2 regions of the Planosporangium spinosum genome follow, and region 1 is predicted to be linked to the other one. Evidence: riboswitches for the same ligand, from Rfam matches in the RefSeq annotation. Region 1 holds a riboswitch; the other holds the start of a gene.
The links. Region 1 has a riboswitch for S-adenosylmethionine ahead of thrC (threonine synthase). Riboswitches for the same ligand answer to the same signal wherever they lie in the genome.

Region 1 (3,404 bases):
CCGCACTGGCCGCCGGCACGCTGCGGTACGGCTGGCACCCGTTGCGCAGCACGATCGCCGGTGACCTCGCCGCCGGCGACGCCCTGCTGCGGCTGCTGGGCATCATGGGGTACCTGGCCGTGGGCCTGCTGGTCGTCGCGGGGTGTGCGTTCCTGCTGTCGGTGACGACCGACGCGCCGCTGGGCGCGGTCGGCGGGGCGGTACTGCTGCAGATCCTGTCGAGCATCCTCGACCAGATCACGGCGCTCGGCGCGATCCGTAGCTTCCTGCCGACCCACTTCTCGCAGGCCTGGCTGGGCCTGCTGTCCACCCCGCTGCAGACCGACGACCTGGTACGCGGCTGCGTCTCGGCGCTGAGCTACGGGGTGGTCTTCTTCGGCCTGGCCTGGTGGCGTTTCCTGCGCAAGGACGTGGTCAGCTAGTGCGCTGACCGCCGTCGGCCGGCACCGTCAGCCGGCCGACGGCGTCAGGCGGCCGACGGCGTCAGGCGGCCACGATCGTCGCAACATCCGGAAAGTTGTGGTCTCAGGGCACCCGGGATGCCACGACATCCGGGAAGTTGTGTCGATCAGGACTGGTCGCGCGCGGCGTATTCGGGGATCGTGGCCATCGGGGGCCGCGGCGTCCCGCCGACGGGTTGATCGGCCGCGGTGATCGTGTCCCGGACCCGGGCGAACCGGGTGAGGGTGTCCCAGCGCGGGTCGTTGGGGTGTACCCGCTCGAGCACGGTGTGCAGCACCTCGGCCGCCATCCCGGCCAGCGTGGCGGCGTCGTGGCGGCCGTGGGCGCGCTGGCCGAGATCCACCTGGGCGACCGCGTCGAGGCCGGACTCGAGCACGGTGTCGAGCAGCAGCCCGGCCTCCACGCCGTACCCGGTGGCGAACGGCAGGGTCTCCAGCAGCGAGCGGCGGGCGGCGTACTCGCCGGCGAGCGGCTGCACCACCCCGGCCAGCTCCGGGAAGTACACGTTGAGCAGCGGGCGGGCCAGCAGGTCGGTGACCGGCCCGCTCCCGGCGGACGGCGGTTCGGGCCGGTCGTAGCAGGCCTTCACCAGCGCCACGTCCGGCTCGGTGAGCAGCGGTCCGAGCAGGCCGGTCACGAAGTACGACCGGAACTCGGCCAGGTCGGCGTCGACGTAGACGAGCAGGTCGCCGCGGGCGACCAGGAGCGCCTTCCACCGGGCGTCGCCGATACCCGGCCGGGAGTCGTGGCCGGGGAGGATCTCGGTGTGGTGGTACACCGTCGCACCGGCCTCGGCGGCGACCTTCGCGGTGGCGTCCTGCGAGCCGGCGTCGACCACGATCACCTCGTCGACGAGGCCGGTCTGGTCGGCCAGGATGCGGGCGCCTCCGACCACCTCGCCGATGGTGGACTCGTCGTCGAGGGCGGCGAGCACCACGCTGACCGTGGCGTCACCCTTGTGCCGGGCCACCCGATCCAGGGGCCAGTCCCGCCACGAGGACGTGCGGCGGTCGAACCAGGAGGCGGCGGTCGGGTGCATGGCTCCACGCTCTATAAAGATCGGCATGTATCGGCAAAGGGCGAAATCCGGTGGAGTATTGCACTTCGCCGGCCGGTAGCGGTACCCGTGGACTGGGCTGACGCGGCCGTGTCCGGTGCCCGTGGGCGCGCGGTGACGCGGCCCGCCCGCGCCGATACGCCGGGTGACCTCACTCACGAGCCCCGTCGATTGCATGGCGTATGGCCGGACCGATCCTTACACTCGTGGGCACAATCGAATACCTCATCCAGAGGGGCTGAGGGAACGGCCCGATGAAGCCCCGGCAACCACCACTGACGACTCGACGACGAGGCCGCGCGTGGCAGGTGCCAATTCCGTCCCGGTGTGCGACTCCCGGGAAAGATGAGAGGAAGGCCTCGACATGACGTCGACCATCGACGCATCCCCGTTCGTCGGCTCGCCCGCCCGCGCCCTGGTCTGCCGCGGCTGCGGCGCCGAGTTCCCGCTCGCCGCGCAGCACGCCTGTTACGAGTGTTTCGGTCCCCTCGAGGTGGCCTACCACGCCGACGCCCTCAAGCGGGTGACCCGCGAGGAGATCGCGGGTGGCCCGCCGAACATCTGGCGCTACGCCTCGCTGCTGCCCGCCGGCCAGGACCCCGCCACGCGGGTCACGCTCAACCCGGGTTTCACCCCGCTGGTACCCGCGCCCGCGCTGGCCCGCGAGATCGGCCTGCGCGCCCCGCTGTGGGTCAAGGACGACTCGGCCAACCCGACCCACTCGTTCAAGGACCGGGTGGTGTCGGTGGCGTTGACCGCCGCGAAGGCGCTCGGCTTCGACCGGTATGCCTGTGCGTCGACCGGCAACCTGGCCAACTCGGTGGCCGCGCACGCGGCCCGCGCCGGGGTGCCGTCGATGGTGTTCATCCCGTCGGACCTGGAGCCGGGCAAGGTGATCACCACGGCCGTGTACGGCGGTGACGTGGTGGCGATCGACGGCTCGTACGACGACGTCAACCGGCTGTGCTCGGAGTTGACCGAGACGGACGAGTTCGAGAACACGGCGTTTGTCAACGTCAATGTCCGGCCGTTCTACGCCGAGGGCTCGCGCACCCTGGGGTACGAGGTCGCCGAGCAGTTGGGCTGGCGCATCCCGAAGCAGGTCGTGATCCCGATGGCCAGCGGTGAGCTGCTGACCAAGGTGGACAAGGCGTTCGCGGAGCTGGTCGAGATCGGCCTGGTCGAGGCGCCCGCCGACGGGTGGCGGGTGTTCGGCGCCCAGTCGGCCGGCTGCAACCCGATCGCGCTCGCGCTGCACTCCGGGCGCGACGACATCGTCCCGCAGAAGCCGACCGGCATTGCCAAGTCGCTGAACATCGGCGACCCGGCTGCCGGCGTGTACGCCCTCGAGGCGGTCCGGCGTTCGGGCGGGTGGATGGCGTACGCCGACGACGAGGAGATCCGCGACGCGATCCGGCTGCTGGCCCGTACCACCGGCATCTTCGCCGAGACGGCCGGTGGGACCACCGTGGCCGCGCTGCGCAAGCTGGTCGACGAGGGTCGGCTCGACCCGGAGGCCGAGACGGTCGTGTTCAACACCGGTGAGGGGTTGAAGACGCTCGACGCGGTCGCCGACCGGGTGGGGCCCACGTACCGGGTCAAGCCGTCGCTGCGGGCGGCTCGCGAGGCCGGCCTGCTCGACTGATTTTCCACCATCTGCAAACCGACTCTGACCTGCATAGATACGACTTCTATCGATGGCTGCGCACCGGCCTCCGTTACCCGTGTGATGACGTGCGGTGCGGCGCGAAGCCCATCGACGAGCGTTAACGCCAACGTATCGGGAAGGTTGCTTACTGTATAGAAGTCTGCCATCCGGGGCCTTGACTGGGCCGCGTCGATGGCAGCACGATGCTCGGTGCGGGAGGACGTGTCGCCGCGAGGC
Region 2 (3,404 bases), on a different contig from region 1:
GTCGCTGCGGATGATCATGGTAGTGAACCTAACCCATCGGTTTAGTAGGAAGCAAGCTGCGCGCGTGTCGTAAAACGCTGAGGGCGTCGACATCAGACGCTGCCGCCCGCGAGCGGTGCGCCGCGCCGGTGCGACGCACCGGCCAGCTCCCGCAGCCCGGCGAGCAGTCGGTCGACGTGCTCGGTGGTGGTGCCGATGCCGATGCTCGCCCGTACCGCGCCGCCGGTGAGCGGCCGGCCCAGCCGTGCGGACGCCTCGTCGAGGAGCCGGCGGGTGAGCGGGTGGGCGCAGAACAGGCCGTCGCGTACGCCGATGCCGTGTCGTCGGGCGAGGTAGGCGGAGACGTCAGCGGCGGCGTGGCCGGCGACGGTGAAGCTGACGATGCCGACCCGGTCGTGGTCGGCGGCGAAGGTCCGCAGCTCGGCGACGCCGGCAAGGCCGGCCAGTCCCGTGCGCAGGCGGGCCAGGAGCGCGTTCTCGTGAGCGGCCAGCGCAGCGCGGTCCGCGGCGGCGATGTCGGCGCAGGCCGCGGCGAGCGCCACCGCGCCCAGCAGGTTCGGGGTGCCGGCCTCGTGCCGGGCCGGTCCGACGTGCCAGTCCACGTCGTCGAGGGCGTCGCCGACGTGGGCGGTCGCCCCGCCGCCGGCCAGGTACGGCGGTGCGGCGTCGAGCCAGTCGGCCCGGCCGGCGAGCACCCCGGCCCCGAACGGGGCGTACAGCTTGTGCCCGGACAGCGCCAGGTAGTCGGCGTCCCACTCGGCGAGGGAGACCGGCCGGTGCGGGGCGAGTTGCGCGGCGTCGACGGCGATCCGGGCGCCGAACCGGTGCGCCACCTCGGCCAGCGCCGCGACCGGCCACACTTCGCCGGTGACGTTGGACGCGCCGGTGACGGTCACCAGGACCGGGCCGGCGAGCCGGCCGAGGGCTTCGGTCAGGGCGTCGACGGCGGCGTCCGGGGACCCGGGGATCGGCAGGCGTACCGTGCGCGGCCAGGGCAGCAGGTTGGCGTGGTGCTCCCCGGCCCAGGCGACCACGGTCGTGGCGGCGGGCAGGCAGCGGGCCAGCAGGTTCAGCGCGTCGGTGGTGTTGCGGGTGAAGACCACGTGGTCCCCCGCGCGGGCGCCGACGAAATCCGCGACGGTCTGCCGGGCCCGCTCGTACGCCAGGGTGCAGCGCTGCGAGGCCGCTCCGGCACCCCGGTGCACGCTGGCGTACCAGGGCAGCAGCTCGTTGACCGCGGTCGCCGCGGCGGCGAGGCAGGGAGCGGTCGCGGCGTAGTCGAGGTTGACGTGGTCGACGGTACGGCCGTCGGCGAGCGTGACCGGCAACCGGTCGCCGAGCACGACCGGGCCGGCCTGAGCAGTGTCGACATCGGCACTGGCGAACGTGGCAACCATGATGAACCCCTCCGGGCTGGAGACCCCGGAGGGTCCGCGCTTGCCCGGACGCGGATGCGCACGGGCCCGGTCCTCACCCGGGGCACCCCACCGCGAACAACGAGGGTTGCCGGCCAGCAAGCCGGGGCTTGACGCTGGCACTCGTGACCTGTGCCGATATCCTATTAGAAGCGTAGGAATAACGGTCAACAACCAACACCTGTGCGCTCGATCACCCCGGGGCTGCCTCGCCGCTGCTCAAGCCCGCTGCGAGCCGCGATCCCGTGGGGCTCCGGTCGCGGTGGATCAAAGGCCGGACATGGGGTAGCAGCACGCGCATGAGCGGATCGGGAGGCAGCCGGGAGGGCGCGCCCAGGCGCCGCCGGGTCCCCACCAACCTGCTGACCACAGCCATCGTCTGCGGCTGCGTGCTGGTCATCGCCGCTACGGTGTTCCTGGTCGGCTGGATCCTGGTACGTCTTGGGCCGGTGACGCTGGCCGCGGTCGCGGCCCTGCTGCTCACCGCGCTGCTGGATCCGGTGGCCGACGCCCTGCACCGGCTGCGACTGCCGCGGTGGGCGGCAGCCCTGTGCGCGGTACTGCTGCTGCTGGCGTTTCTGATCCTGCCTCTGGTGCTCATCGGACGGCACGTCGCCACGCAGTTCGATGCACTTGGCCGTCGGCTGGACGAGGGCATCGGCCAGATACGGCGGATGCTGACGGCCGGGCCCCTACCCATCAGCGGACGGCAGATCGATGCGGTGGCACGCCGGGTCGTCGACGGCGTGCGTGAAGCGTTACCCCGCCCGGTCACCGGTGCGGCCCTCGCCACCGAGATCCTCGGCGCGATCGTGCTGGCACTGATCCTGGTGTTCTTTCTCCTCAAGGATGCGGACACGATGTGGCGCTGGGCGCTGGCCCGGGTTCCGTCAGCACACCGCCGGCGGGTCGACCGGGTGGCGCGAGCGGGCTGGGACGCCCTGACCGGGTACGTGCGCGCCACCGTCATCATCGCGGCGGCTGATGCGGTCGGGATCGGGGTGGCGCTGCTGCTGGTGGGCGTCCCGCTGGCACTGCCGCTGGTGACGCTTACCTTCGTAGCCGCGTTCGTGCCGCTGATCGGTGCCACCGTCGCCGGTGCCGCGGCGGTGTTGGTGGCGTTGGTGGCCAACGGGCCGACCGCCGCGCTGATCATACTGGTGGCGGTGATCGTGGTGCAGCAGACCGAGGGCAATCTGCTGGAGCCGCTGGTGATGGGCCGCAGCGTCCGGCTGCATCCAGCGGTGATCCTGATCGCGGTCTCCGCCGGTACCGTGCTGGCCGGCATCGCCGGTGCGGTGGTCGCGGTACCGGTGACCGCCGTTGTCTACCGGATGGCCTCCGCGCTGGCCGCCGATGGGGACACCGACCACGATGAACCGGGCCGGGACAACGACACATCGCGGCGGGACCACGATCGACCCGGCAACGATCAGCCCGGTACCTGATTGATCATCCGGCCGGTCGCCAGCGGCCCGCGTCGAACGGGGTGCGGGGCGTCGACGGCGGCGTGGGGACGTTCAGCCTGCCGGTTCCTACCCGGGAAGCGTCGCCGGCCCGTCCCGGATCGACCCCGGCGAACACCATGATGTCGGCGGCGACCATCCGCACCGCCATGATCGCGGCAGCGAGCGCCGAGTCGGCCGGCGTGTCGATGTCGGCGAGGCGGCGAGCGGCGTCGAGCGCGCGATCAGCCGCGTGCTGGCGGGTAGCGCGATCGCCGGGCTTCTTCGCCAGGGCGGTGAGCGCACCGACCAGCTCGCGCACGCTCGGCACCAGCCGGCGGCGCTCGCGCGGACTGATCGCCATGACGGTACGGGTGAGCATCAGGCAACTGTCGCCGAGCAGATCCAGATGGCCGGCGTTCTCGTTCTCGCGCACCACCGGTGCCGTCCGGGAACGCCAGGCCACGGAGTGACGGACGACCCGACAGCTGGCCCGCCTCGTGCGGCCGAGCTCGGACAGCTGGTCACGCAGCTCGCGCAGGCG

Region 2: another riboswitch for S-adenosylmethionine. It lies ahead of ACNTMW_RS06145 (aminotransferase class V-fold PLP-dependent enzyme); the one in region 1 lies ahead of thrC (threonine synthase).

What each region holds. Positions count from the first base shown of each region.
Region 1 covers NZ_JBLYUB010000034.1:13,983-17,386, forward strand. The annotation lists gene ACNTMW_RS30275 (ABC transporter permease) at 1-422, shown strand, start outside; gene ACNTMW_RS30280 (glucosyl-3-phosphoglycerate synthase) at 569-1,501, opposite strand; SAM riboswitch class I at 1,742-1,871, shown strand; gene thrC (threonine synthase) at 1,884-3,164, shown strand.
Region 2 covers NZ_JBLYUB010000003.1:265,171-268,574, reverse strand. The annotation lists gene ACNTMW_RS06145 (aminotransferase class V-fold PLP-dependent enzyme) at 93-1,397, opposite strand; SAM riboswitch class IV at 1,429-1,546, opposite strand; gene ACNTMW_RS06140 (AI-2E family transporter) at 1,715-2,863, shown strand; gene ACNTMW_RS06135 (FUSC family protein) at 2,868-3,404, opposite strand, start outside.